One region of the Rhodococcus sp. NPDC057297 genome, then DNA from elsewhere that is predicted to be linked to it. Evidence: riboswitches for the same ligand, from Rfam matches in the RefSeq annotation. Region 1 holds a riboswitch; each other region holds the start of a gene.
What was found. Region 1 has a riboswitch for thiamine pyrophosphate ahead of thiO (glycine oxidase ThiO). Riboswitches for the same ligand answer to the same signal wherever they lie in the genome.

Region 2: another riboswitch for thiamine pyrophosphate. It lies ahead of ACFULT_RS25870 (TenA family protein); the one in region 1 lies ahead of thiO (glycine oxidase ThiO).
Region 3: another riboswitch for thiamine pyrophosphate. It lies ahead of ACFULT_RS02385 (3-oxoacyl-ACP reductase); the one in region 1 lies ahead of thiO (glycine oxidase ThiO).

Annotation. Positions count from the first base shown of each region.
Region 1 covers NZ_JBHUZE010000003.1:528,376-534,346, reverse strand. Annotated here, with positions in the region: gene ACFULT_RS12520 (ABC transporter ATP-binding protein) at 1-410, opposite strand, end outside; gene ACFULT_RS12515 (thiazole synthase) at 490-1,242, opposite strand; gene thiS (sulfur carrier protein ThiS) at 1,235-1,432, opposite strand; gene thiO (glycine oxidase ThiO) at 1,429-2,514, opposite strand; TPP riboswitch at 2,514-2,626, opposite strand; gene thiE (thiamine phosphate synthase) at 2,656-3,336, shown strand; gene ACFULT_RS12495 (NUDIX hydrolase) at 3,333-4,172, opposite strand; gene ACFULT_RS12490 (hypothetical protein) at 4,245-5,561, shown strand; gene ACFULT_RS12485 (glutamate ABC transporter substrate-binding protein) at 5,558-5,971, shown strand, end outside.
Region 2 covers NZ_JBHUZE010000012.1:108,365-114,335, reverse strand. Annotated here, with positions in the region: gene ACFULT_RS25875 (ABC transporter substrate-binding protein) at 1-988, opposite strand, end outside; gene ACFULT_RS25870 (TenA family protein) at 985-1,713, opposite strand; TPP riboswitch at 1,707-1,806, opposite strand; gene ACFULT_RS25865 (sugar porter family MFS transporter) at 1,839-3,233, opposite strand; gene ACFULT_RS25860 (hypothetical protein) at 3,355-4,017, opposite strand; gene ACFULT_RS25855 (carboxylesterase/lipase family protein) at 4,115-5,656, shown strand; gene ACFULT_RS25850 (ATP-dependent DNA ligase) at 5,726-5,971, shown strand, end outside.
Region 3 covers NZ_JBHUZE010000001.1:507,453-513,423, reverse strand. Annotated here, with positions in the region: gene ACFULT_RS02395 (TetR/AcrR family transcriptional regulator) at 1-590, shown strand, start outside; gene ACFULT_RS02390 (LLM class flavin-dependent oxidoreductase) at 578-1,849, opposite strand; gene ACFULT_RS02385 (3-oxoacyl-ACP reductase) at 1,849-2,604, opposite strand; TPP riboswitch at 2,703-2,797, opposite strand; gene ACFULT_RS02380 (alpha-amylase family glycosyl hydrolase) at 2,894-4,177, opposite strand; gene ACFULT_RS02375 (alpha-hydroxy-acid oxidizing protein) at 4,174-5,334, opposite strand; gene ACFULT_RS02370 (type 1 glutamine amidotransferase) at 5,321-5,971, opposite strand, start outside.

The DNA of each region.
Region 1 (5,971 bases):
CCCAACCGCTGCGACATACCGAGCGAAAAACCACCCGCATTCTTCTTCGCAACCTCACTCAACCCCACCAACCGAAGCACCTCGTCCACACGAGACCTCGGAATACCGTTCGACGCAGCCATCCACTCCAAATGCGCACGCGCAGAACGATTCGGATGCACCCACTTCGCATCCAACAACGCACCCACACTCCGCAACGGCTGCTTCAACTCGCCATACGGCTTACCCTCGATCAACGCCTGACCACTCGTCGGACGATCCAGACCCAAAATCATCCGCATCGTCGTCGACTTCCCCGCACCATTAGGCCCGAGAAACCCCGTCACAATCCCCGGCTTCACAGAAAAAGACAGATCATCGACCGCCTTCACCGCACCGTACTGCTTCGTCAACCCCGTCACTTGAATCATGGGATCCACTGTGTCAGGCCGAGGGGTGCTCGCACATCGCCCGCGAGTCTCGACTCGACTCATCCTTTCGGATGACCACTCACATAGGGGAGCTGGCCTGAGCCCAGAAACGCTTGGGAATGCGGCCCGCGCGGCGGGCCTCGAAGCCGGCGCTCACCGCGTGCCGCATCGCCGACGCCATCAGTGCGGGATCCTTGGCGCGGGTCACGGCGGTGGCGAGAAGGACTGCGTCGCACCCGAGTTCCATCGCCAAGGCTGCGTCGCTCGCGGTGCCGATGCCTGCGTCGAGGATGACGGGCACGCCTGCCGCGTCGACGATCATCTCGATGTTGTGCGGGTTGGAGATGCCGAGTCCGGTGCCGATCGGTGCTCCGAGTGGCATGACGGCGACGCAGCCGATGTCTTCGAGTCTGCGTGCCAGGACGGGGTCGTCGGTGGTGTACGGGAGTACGTTGAACCCGTCGTCGACGAGTTGCTCTGCGGCCTTGACCAATTCGATGGCGTCGGGCAGCAGTGTTCGCTCGTCGGCGATGACTTCGAGCTTCACCCAGTCGGTTTCGAGCGCTTCACGTCCGAGCTGTGCGGTGAGAACGGCTTCGGAGGCGCCGCGACAACCGGCGGTGTTGGGCAGGGGTGCGATGTCGAGCTTGCGCAGTAGATCGAGGACACCGGTGCCGCCTGCGGCATCGACGCGTCGCATGGCCACGGTGGTCAGCTCGGTGCCCGACGCCACCAGCGCCTCTTCCAGGACGGTCAGGTTCGCTGCTCCTCCGGTTCCCATGATGAGTCGGGATTCGAAGGTTCTGTCCGCGATCGTCAGCACGTCAGCCACCCTGCACCGCGGTGAGGATTTCGATGGTCCAGCCGGGTTCGACGGTGGTGGCGTCCCATCGACTCTTCGGCAGGACTGTTCCGTCGACGGCGACGGCGATGCCCGTGTCCGGCATGGACAGATCGGCGAGGAGTCGACGCATCGTCAGCCCCTCGGAAAGTGCGTGTTCTTCGCCGTTGACGGTGATCATCGGTGCCTTCCTGTCTCGAATCGGGCTGGATCTGCAGCCTTGGCTTCGGGGAGTGTGTCGCCGGTGAGTAGTGCGGCGACAGCGTCTGTGGTGATGGGTGTCAGCAGGATTCCGTTGCGTCCGTGCCCGGCGGCGACGATGACGCGTTCGGAGATGCGGCCGATGAGCGGTAGGCCGTCGGGGCTCATGGGGCGCAGTCCGGCGGCGGCTTCGTGTAGTTCGTATTCGCCGATGCTGGGCATCAGGCGTTCGGCGTCGGCGATGAGGTCTCGGACTCCGGCAACGGTGACCTGGGTGTCGTGGCCGGATTCGTACTGGGTGGCGCCGACGACGAGGCCGTCGCCTCGTGGCACGAGGTAGATGGGGCGGCCGTGGACGCTGCCTCGGATGGTCCGGCTGGGCGGTGCCGTCGCGCTGGGTCGTCGTCTGAGTCGGAGTATTTCGCCTTTGACGGGTCGGACAGGGATGTCCGGGAGAAGGGCGGAGACTTGCGCTCCGGCGGCGACGACGATTCGGTCGGCGGTCAGGGCGTCGAGGTCGGTCACCCGTTCGGCAACGAAGTCGACGCCTGCTGCGGATGCTGTCAGCGCGTCGACGAGGGCGCGGTTGTCGACGGCCAGTTCCGTCGGCGCCAGAAGCCCGAGGCGGATGTTCTGCGCGAGCGATGGTTCGAGTTCGCGGATCTCCGCTCGGTTCAGGATGTCCAGCTGATGCCCGTGTGCGCCGACGAATTCTGCGATGGTCCGCAGGTCCTGGGCGTCGGCGGCGTCGAGTGCGACGGTCAGGGAGCCCGATGCTGTGAACACGTCGACTCCGAGCTCGTGTGCGAATTCAGGCCAACGGGCAAGCGAGTGCGCTCCGAGGTGCAGAAGTTCGTGTTCGCCCGGCCATCCCTCGGACAGCGGCGCGAGCATTCCGCCTGCCACCCAGGACGCGCCCGACCCGATGTTCGGGTCGTAGAGCTGCACCGACCACCCGTCGCGCTGCGCCCTGGCTGCGACGGCCAGGCCGATGACACCGCCTCCGACGACAGCGAGCGTTCCGAGCTGCGACTTGCCGAACTGCGACTGTTCGAACTTCACCGAGAACCACCCTCACTCCCTGCGCCGGCATGATCCGGTTCAGGTATTGACGGTAAGGACGGGCGTGTCCACTCTCAGCCCCGCGTACCTCGGGACTCCCGTGTATCTGTCTTTCCGACGAGAAGACTACCGTCTGGAGACGTGCATCCCACTCAGAGCTCCCGTGAACGCTTGAACTCTGCCCGCCTGTACCTGTGCACCGACGCCAGGCGCGAGCTCGGCGATCTGGCCCAGTTCGCCGAGGCGGCACTGTCCGGCGGCGTCGACATCATTCAGCTTCGCGACAAGAACTCCGCCGGTGAGCGCGAGTTCGGTCCGCTGGAGGCCAAGGACGAACTGGCTGCGCTGGCCGTTCTGTCCGCGGCGACACGGCGTCATGGCGCGCTGCTGGCCGTCAACGACCGGGCGGACCTGGCGCTGGCATCCAACGCCGATGTCCTGCATCTGGGCCAAGGCGACCTGCCGGTGCATTACGCGCGGCAGATTCTGGGACCCGACGTGGTGATCGGGCGCTCGACGCAGAACCGTAGCCAGGCGAGTCTTGCCGCCATCGAGGACGGTGTGGACTACTTCGCGACCGGGCCCGTGTGGGCGACGCCGACGAAACCGAATCGCAAGGCTGCGGGTCTGGAACTTCTGCGCAGCACGGCCGACTCGGCTCCGTCTCGGCCATGGTTCGCCATCGGCGGAATCGACGCCGACAACGTCGACGAGGTTCTTGCGGCCGGCGCGGACCGTGTTGTCGTCGTCCGCGCCATCACACAGGCCCGCGACCCGCAGGCTGCAGCTCAGGCGCTGGCGGAGAAGCTGAAGAGCAACTAGCTCAACCAGCCGAGGACAGTCGACGGCGGGAGCACCTGCACCGCCGTCGGAAGCCGTTCTTTCAGGCCGCGATCTGCGGTGACGAGCGCGGTCAACGCGCTGCCGTCGTGTGCGCGCCTGGCGAGTTCGTCGTCGCCGCTGCCCGACGCATGGATGACGGGGACTCTGGCGTCGTCGAATCGGGCTGCGCGCGCGTCGCCTTCGAGGACGGCTTCGATGGTGGTGAGCCACCCGTAGGTGCCGCCCGGAAGTTCGACGGTGCGTGGCAGCGCGTCGGCGAGAGAGGTCAGCAGGTCTCCTGTTGCGCCGCTGCGGTCTTTCCACCAGCCGTTGGGGCGGGAGCCGAGCACGTTTGCGGTGTCCAGAAGGACGCGCAGGGGTTCGGTCCGCAAGGTGGGCCAGCTCGCCGCGAAGCCGGGGTGCAGCGGTAGGGCGTCGACCATGCTTTCAGGAACCCAACGCAGTTCGGTGCTTTCACCGTTCGGGGTGGTGAGCAGCTGTGCGTCGGTGTCGGCGACGACGGTGGTGTACGTCCAGCCACTGGGAGCCGTCGCGGTGAGCTTCTCTCCGCGGACGTTCAGCCGAGCCGCGCCGATTCCTGCTTCTTCGTCGGCTTCGCGTACGGCGGCCGTCACTGCGCTCTCGTGCGAGTCCTTCGCGCCGCCGGGAAGCGCCCACGTTCCGCCCTGGTGGCTCCAGAGGGCGCGGTGTTGAAGCAGTACTGTCGGCTCGCCGTCCGCGGACGGTGCACGAAGGAGCAGACCTGCGGCTCCGTACCTTCCCCAGTGCCGCGTGCCGTTCTCCCCGACTACCCACCCGTCACCGTCGCCGCGCATACCTCCACACCTTAGGGGACTGGACCTTCGGTGTGTTCGCCGTCCACGTACGCACCGCGGGCGGAAACTTATATGCTCGAACCTGTGAACGTGGTCGGCACTACACCTACTGCTGCCGTACCTCCCACGACGGCCACCACGGCCTCGGAGAGCGACTCGCGGCGCGAGTTGCGGCGCCTGGCACGGTCGACGCCTGCGCGCATGATCGCCATGGGCGGTCTGCTCATCGTGTTGCTGGTCGCGACGGGGTTCGTGACGAGCGAGGCTGTGTCCGATCGCGAGTCCACTCTCGATTCGTTGTTGGTGCGCACCGAGCCGCTGGCCAATTCCGCGCAGAATCTGTACGGCGCCCTGTCGGTCGCGGATGCCGCGGCGTCGACGGCATTCATCTCGGGTGGCCTGGAACCTCAGGCGGTGCGTGACCGGTATGCGCAGGCCATCGGTGACGCAGGCACCGAGCTGATCCGTGCGTCCGGTGGCCTCGGCGAGTCCGACACCGAGGCCAGGGAAGCTCTCACGGAGATCGGTGCGGCACTGCCGGTATACACGGGCCTCGTCGAGACCGCCCGATCCAACAATCGAAGTGGCAACCCCGTCGGATCGTCGTATCTCGGTGAGGCGTCCACGCTGATGCAGACCTCGCTGCTCCCGCGAGCCGAAGGGCTGTACACGGCACAGGCGTCGCGGGTGTCGGCCGATCAGGAAAGATTCGTGCACCCACCGGTGTTCGCGATCGCGACGATCATCGTCGTCCTCGGATTGCTGGTGTTGGCACAGATGTACTTGTCGCGGCGCACGCACCGGACGCTGAACTGGGGGTTTCTCACGGCGTCCGGTCTGGTGACGGTGCTCCTCGGGTGGATGCTCGTGGCCGGGCTCATCTCCGCGACCGCGACCGATCGTGCGCTCGACCGTGGTGTCACCCCGTTGCAGAAGCTCACCACGGGGTTCATCCTCGCTCAGCAGGCGAGGTCCGACGAGACGCTCAACCTCGTGCGCCGCGGCAGCACACGCGAGTACGACGCCGAATTCAACGACAACACGCAGCAACTGGCCGATCTGTTCCACGGTGACGCGGCGATGACGGAGTCGCTGGCCAAGTGGAAGACCGCGCACCAACGGATCGACGACGCGTTGGCCGTCGGCGATTTCAACACCGCCGTCACCATCGCGACGGGAAGCGGCGTCGCGGATTCCGCGGTTCAGTTCAAGGCTCTCGACGACATGCTGATCGCCGGTATCGAGCAGGGCCGTACCGAGCTTCGAGGCAACGTCGAGCGGGCCAAGACCTCTCTCGTCGCGTTGAGCTCCGGAGCCATCGTCCTCACGATCGCCGCTGCGGCGGGTGTCGCAGGCGGTCTCGTTCCAAGGTTGCGTGAGTACCTGTGAACCGAACCCTTCTCGTCGTCGCTGCGATCCTCGTGGGTCTGCTCACCACCAGTTGCGTTGCACCGGAGGCGCTGCCGCCCGAGCCGGACATCAGCTACACCGAACCGCCCATGCCCGACGGAGCGGGGCCCGCCACGGATGCACCGCAAGTCGACTCTCCCGACCCGCAGTGCGCGCGCCCGACGGCCAGTCTTCGTCCCCTGCAGTTCGGACCGGGACAGGCCGGTCTTGCCCCGGAGAACACGCCACCGTCTCCGACCGTCGACCAGATCAGAGAGCGCGGTCGACTGATCGTCGGGCTGGACACCGGCAGCAACCTTTTCAGCTTTCGTGATCCGATGACCGGCAAACTCGTCGGCTTCGACGTCGACATCGCGCGCGAGATCTCCCGCGACCTGTTCGGCGATCCG
Region 2 (5,971 bases), on a different contig from region 1:
AGTCGTCGGTGAAGTACGTGGACCAGTCGGGCTCGGACGTGAGCGGCGCACCGTTCTCGTCCACCAGAACCCCGTTGTCGTACAGGAACTTCGAGTACTCGGTCCATTTGTCGATGTTCTGCGTGCCGACCTCGCCGTCGCCGTCGCGCATGTACTTGTCCGCCAACATCCGTTGGCTCTCGAACACCAACGATTCGTCGGTGAAGGTTCCCGGGTTGGCGTCGATGACGTCCTGGGCGGCGCGATCGGGGTCGTCGGCCGCGAGCTGGTACCCGCGTTGCAGTGCCTGGACGAATTTCCCGGCTTCGTCGGGGTTGTCGGCCAGCCAGTTCTCGTTGCCGCTGATGGTGATCGCGTACGCGTCGGGGAATTCGTAGTCGGTGTTCTCGAAGTATTTCATCGGAGTCCCGCTGTGCTCTGCTTCGATGCCTTCCCATGCGAGATAGGAGACGGTGAAGTCCGCGGTACCGGAGTACACGGCTTCGTACGCCGACGTCCCCAGAACCACGGTCTCGTATTCGCCTCTACCGCCGTCGTTCTGGATGACCTGTCGGAGCCCTGCTTTCTCACCGGTGTCACCGAAGCCCGCGTACACCTTGCCGTCCAATGCCTTGGGGCTCGGAATGTCGTCACGGTCTGCGCGTACACCGATTGCCGTTGCCCAGTGCTGGAGGGGGGCGAGCACCGAAACGATCTGCGCACCCGCAGCTTTCGCGAAAACGGTGGAGCTCTGCGTGCTGATCCCGAACTCCGCGTTACCGGAATCGACGAGGGTGTCCGACGAAGTGTTGTTGTACGGCAACACCTCCACGTCCAGTCCGGCGTCCGCGAAGTAGCCCTCCTGGAGGGCTACGTACAAGCCGGTGTGATTGGTGTTGGGTGTCCAGTCGAGTGCGAATCTGATCGTGTCCGAATCGTTCGACTGCGCGCACGAGGTCAGGCCCGCGACGGAGATCGCGGCGCATGCAAGGGCGAGTAATCGTTTCATCGTGCCACCGGCCACGGCGTCGGGTGAAGTGCTGTGTCCCAGAACATCAGTTCGTATCTTGTCGCGACGCGAAACGCCTGCGCCATGGCGTCGCGCTGGGCGTCCGTGGCTGCAGCGGCCGCATCGTCGACGAGGACGCGGGCGCCGTCGACGAGCGTACGGAACTCGTCGGAATCGTACGTGGACACCCACCGTGCATAGGGGTGTTCGGGGTTGCGTTGCAACACTTCCCGCGCCGCGAGCGACAACCGAACTGCCACATCGGCGTAGATCCAGTAGCAGGGAAGAACAGCCGCGGCCGCAACGGCGTAGGGTTCCGTCGCTGCAGTGGCGACGAGGTACGAGACGTAGCCCAGGCACGCCGGTGAATGTTCGATCACCGACCCGGGGCTCGGTAGCGCGTCGCTGGACAGCAGTGACGCGTGAAGTGACGCTTCTGCGACGGCACCTGCCGCAGACGACGCCCAGAACGCCGCCGTCTGCGTGTCCGGCGCTTTCGACGCCAGGATGGACAGGGCCTTGGCGTATCCGGCCAGGTAGAGCTCGTCCTGTGCGATGTACGTGCGGAACGCGTCCAGCGGCAGCGTGCCGTCACCGAGGAGCCCGAGGAACTCGAGATCATCGATGGCGGCGCGCAGATCCGCCGTCGCGTCCCACAGGTTGTTCGTGAAGCGACCGGAATCGCCGGGTCTTTCGGAGTGCACCGAGTGCACAGGCGTAGTCATCGCCTTGACATCCCTTCGTCAGCATTACCTGCATCAGGTTCGACGGGTGTGATCTCAGCATCCGCATGTACGGACGCACCCCGTGTCAGAACATCGCCGACCATAGCACCCTCGTCGGCGATCCGTTACTGCATGTCTTCGAGTTCCATGCCGTTGGTCTCGGGAATCTTCGATTTCACGAAGAAGAACGAGACTGCAGCCATGATGGCGAAGAACCCGTAGATCACCCACAGGCCGACGGCCTGGGTGAGTGGCGGGAATGCAAGGGTGACAGCGAAATTGGCGAGCCAGTTGGCGGCGGTGCCGATTCCGAGGGCCACGGCGCGCATGCGGTTGGGGAACATCTCGCCCAGAAGAACCCACATGATGGGTCCCCAGGTGGCGGCGAAGAAGATCACGAACAGGTTCGCTCCGATCAGCGCGACGGCACCCCAGGGGCTCGGGAGGGAGACGTCGTCGCCGCTGCCGATCTGCTGGGAGAACGAGACCGCGGCCATCAGCAGGCCGACGAACATACCTACCGAACCACCCAGGAGCAGTTTGCGCCGGCCGATCCGGTCGACGAACAGAATGGCCACGAAGGTCATCGTCACGTTGATGATGGAGGTGATGACCGAGGTCGTGAAGGACTGGTCCTCGGTGAAGCCGACGGACTTCCACAGCGTCGTCGAGTAGTAGAAGATCGCGTTGATGCCGACGAACTGTTGCAGGACGGCCATGACGATGCCGACCCACACGATCGGCTGGAGCCCGAACTTCGGTCCGCGGATGTCGGCGAACGAGGCCTTCTCCTCCTTGCGGAGTGTGAGACGGATTTCGTGGACTCGCTCGTCGGGATGCAGTTCGCCGGTGATGTTGGCGAGGATGTCGGCAGCTTCCTGATCGAGATGCTTGCCGACGAGGTAGCGAGGTGACTCGGGGATGGTGACCGCGAGCAGGCCGTAGATCAGGGCGGGTACGACGCCGACGAGGAACATCCAGCGCCAGGCTTCCTGGCCGAGCCAGAGGTCGTTGGATGCGCCGTCCGCGGCGCCCTGCAGCAGAGCGTCGGACAGGAGGGCGGCGAAGATGCCGAGAGTGATCGCGAGCTGCTGCAGCGACGCCAGGCTTCCGCGCCATTTCGCAGGAGCGATCTCTGCAATGTAGGCAGGCGCGATGACGGAGGCGATACCGATACCGAGGCCGCCGAGGATGCGCCACAGGATCAGGTCGGGGACGCTGAAGGCGAGGCCCGATCCCAGCGAGGAGATGGTGAACAGGGCCGAGCCCAGCACCATCACTTTCTTGCGACCCCATCGGTCTGCGAGGGAGCCGGCGAACCAGGCGCCGACGGCGCAGCCGATCAGCGCGATGGCGACGACGAAACCGGTGGTGAACGAACCCAGCGAGAAACGGCCCTCGATGGCGTCGACGGCCCCGTTGATCACGGAGCTGTCGAAACCGAACAGGAAGCCGCCGACCGCGGCGGCGACGCTGACGCCTATGACTTTGGCGTTGCGTCGAGTCGGCGTGGTGGACATCGGGAAAACTCCTCCCCGGTCGGAGAGCTCAGTGCTCTCGGCCGCGACAGATGATCGTGCGGCGGTCTCGCCGCACGGCTGTCAGCTTATGCCCGGTCGTTCGCACTGCGAAACACACCGGTCACTTCAACTCGAACGCCGTGTCGGACACGGTGAAACCATGCCCTACCTGGTCGACGCAGGAGACCCCGGCGAGCTCGTCGACCCTGCACGTGATGCCGTTCGACGTACCCGACCCGGGTATCGAGAGCGTTTCACCGTAGGGGAGCGGAGTGGCGATGGCGTCGAACCGATGGAACCTAGGATCGCCGGAGCTCAGGAATCGCGCCGCGGTGCCTGCCGTGAGCTCGACCGTGTTGGGCGCTACCAGCGAATCCGGGGCGCCGCTGCCCTCCACCCGAGGAGCATTCGACGGGAACTCGCCGTGGCAGCCGGCGACCGACGCATCGGTGATGAACACCGCGCATTCGAATTTGCCGGTAGGAGAGATGAAGTAGTAGAAGCCGCTGAGCCCCTCGTAACGAGAGGGGTCGGCGATCGCGGGCGCGGCGGTCGAGATCGTCGTCGACGGCAGCGTGGTCGTCGGCACGGGAGTCGTCGGCACGGGAGTCGACGGCGGAGTTGTCGCGGCTGAAGGTGTGGTTGTTCTGACCACCGACGGCGGATCGGTGTTCACCGTCGCCAGCGGTGCCGTTGCGTTCCCCGACGACTGCGTGCTGCACCCGGACATGACCACGGCGGCAAGCCCGCATGCTGCACCGGCATAGATCCGGACTCGCGTCATACGCCCAGCATAAAGAACGTTGCGCAGAGATGAACGACGATCCGCGCCGACGCTGAGTTGGTACGTTGGCGAACGCCGGTAGATCGTAGGAGGGGCCATGAGCGAGACGACATGCCAGGTGCGCACGCCCGACGGCGACGTGATCGGCCATCAGGACGGGTCGGTCCACGCGTGGAAAGGCATTCCCTACGCGGCGCCGACGGACGGTGAACATCGATTCCGATCCCCGCGGCCCGTCGAACCGTGGACGCAGCCACGGGACTGCCGGCACTTCGGGTCCGTCGCTCCGCAGGGCCTGGACAACCCGGTACCCATCGATCCCGACATTCCGATGTCGGAGGATTGCCTGTCGCTCAACGTGTGGGCGCCGGAGCCCGACGGAACCCCGCGGCCGGTCATGGTGTGGATCCACGGCGGCGCCTACTCGCTCGGTTCCTCGTCTCAAGCGGTGTACGACGGTCGGCGTCTCGCGGAAGTCGGCGACCTGGTGATCGTGACGATCAACTATCGGATCGGTGCGTTCGGATTCCTCGACCTGTCCTCGTTTTCCACCGACGACACGGTGTTCGAATCGAATCTGGGTTTGCGGGACATGATCGCGGCGCTCGAGTGGGTGCGCCGATCGATCGGCGCGTTCGGCGGTGACCCGTCCAACGTGACGCTCTTCGGGGAATCGTCGGGTGGCGCGTCGGTGACGACGCTGATGACGTCACCGAAAGCCGAGGGGCTGTTTCACCGCGCGATAGTGCAGAGCGCACCAGCGACGTCGGTGTACGGTCCCGACCGAGCTGCGCAGGTCGCGGGACGATTCCTCGAACTCGTCGACATCACGCCGGACCGAATCCACGAGCTGAAGACCATCGAGTTCATGCGGCTCGTGGAGGAGGGCGACACGCTCTGTTACGAGATCCCGACGAAGGTGCCCGGCACACTGGGGTTGGCCCCGGTCGTCGACGGCGACATCGTGCCTCGGTATCCGGTCGCCGCGTTCCAGAAAGGGTTCGCCCACCGAATTCCGTTGATCATCGGAACCAACAACGACGAGGCGTCGATCTTCCGGTTGATGAAGTCGCCGCTGATGCCGGTCACCTCGGACACCGTGTCCGAGATGTTCCGGGCGATCGCGAACGACCACGCGGAACTGCCTGCCTTCCGCGTCGCCGAGATCATGTCGGCGTACCCGGAACGATCGAAGACCTCCGGGGCACTCGCGATGTCGACCGACGCGGGATTCAAGATGCCCAGCCTGTGGATCGCCGATGCGCACAGCAGGCACTCGCCGGTCTGGATGTACCGGTTCGACCACGCGACGCCGATGCTGAAAGCCGCTCGAATCGGAGCCGGGCACGCGACGGAACTGCCCTACGTCTTCGGCAACTTCGGCACCCTGAACCGGGACCCGACGTTCTGGCTCGGTGGCCGCAAAGCTGCGACGGCCGTCTCGGCTCGTGTCATGAAGCGGTGGACGGCGTTCGCGCGTCACGGAGTTCCCGCGACGCTGGACGGCGCGAAACACTGGCCGCTGTACACCGAGCCGACCCGTGCCACGTTGGTGATCGACGGCCAGGACAACGTCGTCGACGACCCGGACGGGGAGACCCGGGTGGCATGGGGTGACCGGGTGCTCGGCTTCAGCTGACGTACGTCGACCGAGCGCGCTCGCGCCGCGGAAGGATTGAGTGTCCGACCTTCCGGTTACGTTCGGTACGTGCTGTTCACTCGAATCATCGACACCTCCTCGGCCGTCGGTGCCACGCGCTCCCGCAAGGCGAAGACCGAGGCTCTGCGCCTGCTGCTCGCCGACCTGCAGTCCGCGGACGTGAGCGTCGTCGTGTCCTGGCTGTCCGGGGAGCTGCCGCAGGGCCGTATCGGCGTCGGGTGGCGAACTCTGGCAGACATCGACGTCCCGGCCGCGCCGGACGGTGTGCTGACGGTGAGTGAGGTCGACGACGCC
Region 3 (5,971 bases), on a different contig from region 1:
AGCTTCAGGCCGCCCGAACCCGCACAGAACTCGAGGACGCCGCGCGTGTCGTGTTCGCGCGGACGGGATACCTCGCGGCCAAGATCACCGACATCACGCGCGAGGCCGGCCGGTCGACGGGGTCGTTCTACAACCACTTCGACAGCAAGGACGCACTACTGCTCGCCCTCGCCGAACGACTCGGCGAGGAAGCCGACGCGATAGTCGCCGCGCAGGATCCGGTCGCACGAACCGCGCGAACCATGCGTCCCCACCTCGAGGTGTTCTGGCGGATCTTCGGCGAGAATCGAACAGTCATCGACGCGCTCCGCGACGCAGCCCTCGTCAGCGACGAACTCTCCTCCCGTGTCGAAGAATTCACCATCCTGCAGTTCGAGCCGTGGGTCGACAGACTGCGCGGATTCGAGAGCGACGGCGTCGAGCTGCCGGCGTCGCCCGCGGTGACGGCGCAGCTCGTGGCCGGCGCCGCCGAGTCGTTCGCACGCCGATGGACGGGCGAACCGTCGCATGGACTCGATGCGCTCGTCGACTTCGTCGATCGCGCAGTCTTCGGTCCGCTCGTGAATACACGTCCCGATCAGACGAGGTGACCACGCAGCGTGTTGGAGGTGTAGTCCCGACGAAAGAGCCCCCGCGACTGCAGGACAGGTACTACGTGGTCGACGAAGTCATCCAAACCGTCCGGATACAGCGGGGGCATCAGGTTGAAGCCGTCCGCTGCACCGCCGTCGATCCAGGCCTCGATCTCGTCGGCGATGGACTCGGGAGTGCCGATCATCGTCGCATGGCCGCCGCCCGCGGCGAGCGTGCCGAGCAGCTCACCGACGGTCGGAGAGTCTTTCGCGATGATCCGAAGGATGGTCTCGTACCGTCCGTGGGGCCCGGTGAATTCCTCGATGGGAGGCAATGAAGGGACAGGAGCATCGAGTTCCCACGCACTGCAGTCTTGTTCGACGAACATGCTCAGTTGTCTCAACGACTGCTCCACCGGCAACAAGGCGTCGAGCTCGTCCTTCTTCGCTCTCGCCTCGGCCGTGGTCGATCCGACGTAGGTCACGAGGCCGGGCATGACGCCGACGGACGAGGGTTCCCGTCCAGCACTGCGGATCCGAGCCTTCACATCCGCGTAATACGCCGCGCCGGATTCGATATCGTAGGCGACTGCATAGATCGCCTCGGCGTAGCGGGCGGCCAGATCCCGGCCCTGCCCCGACGCACCTGCCTGGAACAGCACCGGCCGGCCCTGCGGTGAACGAGGGACCGTCAGCGGACCGTCGACCCGGAAATGCTTGCCCGAGTGGTCTATCCGATTCACCTTGTCCGGATCGGCGTACATGCCGCCACGGTCGAGTACGAGAGCATCGGCGTCCCACGTGTCCCACAGAGCGAGGGCGACGTCGACGAACTCCTCGGCACGCGCGTATCTCTCACCCCGAGGCGGGATCTCGTCGAAGCCGTGATTGCGCGCTTCGGCGTCGAACATCGAGGTGACGACGTTCCATCCGGCACGTCCGCCGCTGATGTGGTCGAGGGAGGCGAGCAGCCGCGCGGCGTGGAACGGTGTGTAGAACGTGGTGGACACCGTGGTCACCAGACCGATGTGCGTCGTCACCCGCGCCATCGCCGTCAGGGCGGTGATCGGTTCCAGAAACCAAGTTCCCGCTCCTGCCGGGTCACGCACCGAGTGGCCGTCGGCGAAGAACACCGCGTCGAGTTTGCCGCGCTCCGCCGTCCGTGCGAGCTTCTCGTAGTACCCGATATCGCCCAGGTCCTCGACGCGCGAACGCGGATGTCGCCAGGCGGCGCTGTGGTGACCGCAGTTGTACAGGAAGGCGTTCAGATGCATCATCAGTCCTTGACCAATCCACCGTCCACGACGAGATTCTGGCCGGTCACCGAACGGGACCACGGCGATGCGAAGAACAGCAACGCATCGGCGAACTCCTCGGGCGTCACCACACGTTTCAATGGAGTGGAGGCGGCGATGAAGTCGAAGACCTCCTCCGGCGTCGCGGCGCTCGCGTCGGTGGTGCGCAACAGGCCGCCGGACACCATGTTGACGGTGATGCCGTCGCCGCCGAGGTCGGCCGCAAGCGTCCTGGTCAGCGACAGAAGAGCGGCCTTCGATGCCGTGTAGTCGTGGTAAGGCACCACGGGGTTCTGAAACAGGTTGGTGCCGACGTTGACGATCCGGCCCGATCCGGCGGCCCGCATACCCGGCACCGCGCGCTGAGTCGTGTTCAGAGCACCGCGCACTGCGCCCTGGAACTGGGCGTCGAACTGGGCCCAGGAGATGGTGTCCGCCTTGCTGCGCGCGTCACCGTCGAACGAGAAATCGGCGAGAGCATTGTTGACGACGGTGGTCACCGACGTGCCGAAATGCTGCTCGGCTGCGGTGAACAGGGCGTCGACCTGGGCGGGATCGGTGACGTCGGCAGCGACGGCCACACCACCGATCTCCGACGCCAGTGCCTCCGCAGCCTCGCGGCTACGACGATAGTTGACGACGACGTGTGCTCCCTGCGCAGCGAACGCGCGGGCCACTGCAGTTCCCAGGCCCCGTCCGGCTCCGGTGACAACGACGGTCTGACGATCGAAGTTCATACTTGTGCCTCTCGCTCGGTGGACACCACGAACGTGAGGATGCACGGATGCTCGGCACCAACGACCGACCGCGCTGACATCCCTAGGAATACCGGGGCATTCCGCAGGCTCCACGCCTGCCGCTGGTGCTGACCAGATCAGGTTCGACGGGTGTGTTCTCAGCCGCATCGGTGCGGCACCCCGTGTCGACTGCACACTGTAGCCCCTTCGCTGGGCACTACCGTCTATCACTCCTTCTACGGTGATCTAACGAAATCTCTAGAGAGTGATAGATCATCCTACGATCGAGCTAGCCGATGACCGCCCATCCGTGTGCCGGCACCGTCGTCCGTCCGCCGTCCACGGACGCAGCACCTGCCAGGACTTCGCCGGAAATGCGGTAGTCGACGGTATCGTCGCCGAGATTCAGTGCGACGTGCAGTGCGTTGTTTCCACTGTGGACCCGATAGAGCATCGCGGTGTTGGCCAGCTCGACGGTCTCGGTTTTCGCAGTGTGCAGCCACGGGGCGCGTCGACGTAGTCCGATCAGTTCCTGGTGCAGGTGGAACGTCGACCATCCCGCCGGATCGAGTTGCTCACGAGTCATGGGGAATTCGGGACGGACATCGTCGTCGCCGCCGACGCGTTCCTCCTTGACGCCGCGGAAGCCCTGCTCGTCGCCGTAATAGATCATCGGTGTTCCACCAGTGGTGAACAGCGTGACGAGCGCGTGGGGGAGATGCCGTTCGTCGGAGATGGTGCTGGCGATGCGATTGACGTCGTGGTTGCCCACGAACGTGGCGGGCACGAAGGTGTCGAGCCACTCGTTGTGGCGCCCGAGGGCGTGCGAGAGCTCGAAGAAGTTCTGCTCCGCGATTGCACTCCACGTCGCCTTCCACAGCTCGTACTGGGTCACCGAGTCCAGCGAGCTCCGCTGCACGATCTGTGCGTAGTCACCGTGGATGACCTCGCCGAGGAAGTACGCGTCGGGGAACCGTTCCCGTACCCGAGGTAGTACGGTCGCCCAGAACTCCGGCGGCACAGCGTACGCCGCGTCCAGACGCCACCCATCGGCGCCGCGGCCGAGCCAGTGTTGCATGACGTCGACGACGTAGTCCTGCACTGCGGCACTGCTGTGGTCGAGCGCGACGAGCTCGTCGTGACCTTCGAAGTTGCGGTGACGCCCGGAGGCGTCGAGATGAAACCAGGATGCCGCGTCGGAGTCCCCGGCAAGAGCACTCCGGAACCGTGGAAAGCTCTGTCCTACATGATTGAAGACACCGTCGAGCATGACCTTCATCCCCCGGCTGTGCGCCTGGTCGATCACGGTGTCGAAGTCCTCGTCGGTACCGAGCCGCGCATCGACGCGCAGGTGGTCGACGGTCTCGTACCCGTGGCCTTCCGAGGCGAAGATGGGACCGAGTGCGATGCCGGATGCTCCGAGTTCCAGTGCGTAGTCGAGCCATTCGACCACCTTGAGCAACCGATGCTCGTCGGCCAAGGAGGTTCCGTCCCACTCTCGTACCGGCGCACCGGCGAATCCGAGAGGATAGACATGCCACCAGATTGCGTGCTCGACCCAGGACGGACTCATGCGCGCACCACGGATTCCCGGCCGAGTTCGGCGGCACCGGTGTGCCCGGACAAGCTGGTGACCAGATCGAATTCGGCCAGAATGCAGCGCAGTACGTGCTCCACACCCTCCTGCCCGCCGAGTGCAAGGCCGTACAGGAACGGCCGGCCGAGCAACACCGCGTCCGCTCCGAGCGCAAGCGCCTTGGCCATGTCGGCCCCCGTGCGCACCCCGGAATCGAACAACACCGTCACCTGATCACCGACGGCGTCGACGATGGCAGGCAGTGCGTCCAACGATGCTCGCGCGCCGTCGATCTGGCGTCCACCGTGATTGGACACCACGATGCCGTCGACTCCGTGCTCGACGGCCGACCTCGCGTCGCCGACGGTGCAGATCCCCTTGAGGACGATCGGACCGTCCCAGTGATCCCGAAGGAACTTCAGTTGACCCCAGTTCAGCCCCGGATTGGGGAACATCTTCGCCCAGTGCATTGCCGCAGCAATGGGATTGGTCTCCACAGGCTGCTCCAGCCCGGCCTTGAACGCCGGATCGGTGAGGTAGTTCTCGATGCCGAGGTTCGCGAGAAACGGGAGGTAACCGCGGTCGAGGTCCGCCGGACGCCATCCCAGCAGAGTCGTGTCCAGGGTGAGCACGAGCGTCGTGAATCCGGTGGCCTTCGCCCTGTCCAGGAAACTCAGGAGCACCGATTCATCCGTGGGCCAGTACAACTGGTACCACCGCGGTGCGTCGCCACCGGCTTCCGCCACTTGCTCGAACGAGTGCGACGCCTGCGTCGAGTGGATGTACGGAACGCCGAGCGCCGCTGCGGCTCGTGCGGTGGCGAGCTCACCGTCGGGATGGGCGAGAGTCTGAATGCCCACCGGTGCGATCAACAAGGGCGCGGGAAGCTCCGTGCCCAGCACCGTGACCGAGTGATCCCGTTCGGCCGAGCTACGCAACATTCGCGGTGCAATGCGCCACCGGTCGAACGCTTCTCGATTGGCACGGGCCGTCGAACCACTACCGGCGCTGGCGACGATGTACCCCAGCGCCTCGGGCGTCAGCCTCGCGGCAGCCTGATCCTCGAGTTTCGCGAGGTTGGTCGTGATCTTCGGCTTCTGATCGGTGAACATGCCCTGGGCATAGATGCCGATCTGGTGGTCACTGAAGTTCATGCTCCCCACCGTAGTGGGAGGCGGGGAGTGCACAGCGTGAAATCCACCCGTCGAGCAGCGCGGCGCAGCGTGCGCGCAGGTCGGCTTCGTTCTCCACCAGGTCCTTCCTGATGGCGTCGACCATGTCCTGGTCCTGCTCGATACCGTCACGCACCCACGCGTCGGCCCAGGAGTCGAAGACGTCGACGTCGATCTCGGGGTGGAATTGCAGTCCCAGGTGCCTGCCGTGCACGAAGGCCTGCTGGCCGGCACTGTTGCTCGCGATCACCGTCGCGGTGTCCGGTGCGACGAAGGTGTCGTCGTGATACTCCATCCACGGTCCGGGCCCGATCAGGTCCGGGCACACCGAGATGGTCTCGGTCAGGCCGTGCTCGGGGAACTGCGACCGCGTGACGGTCCCTCCCAGGATTCGAGCGAGCAACTGCCCACCGAAACAGACACCCAGAATCGGTACGTCCTTCTCGATGGCACGCTCGAGGTAGTCGATCTCCGGGCCGATCCACGACGACTCTCCGTACGCAGCGTCCGGCGATCCCATGACGACCACCATCCCGGCGTCGTCCAGCGAAGGCGGGGTATCGGCGTGCCCGTAGTCGAAGGAATGGACGTCGAGTCGGTATCCGCGACTCTCCAACTC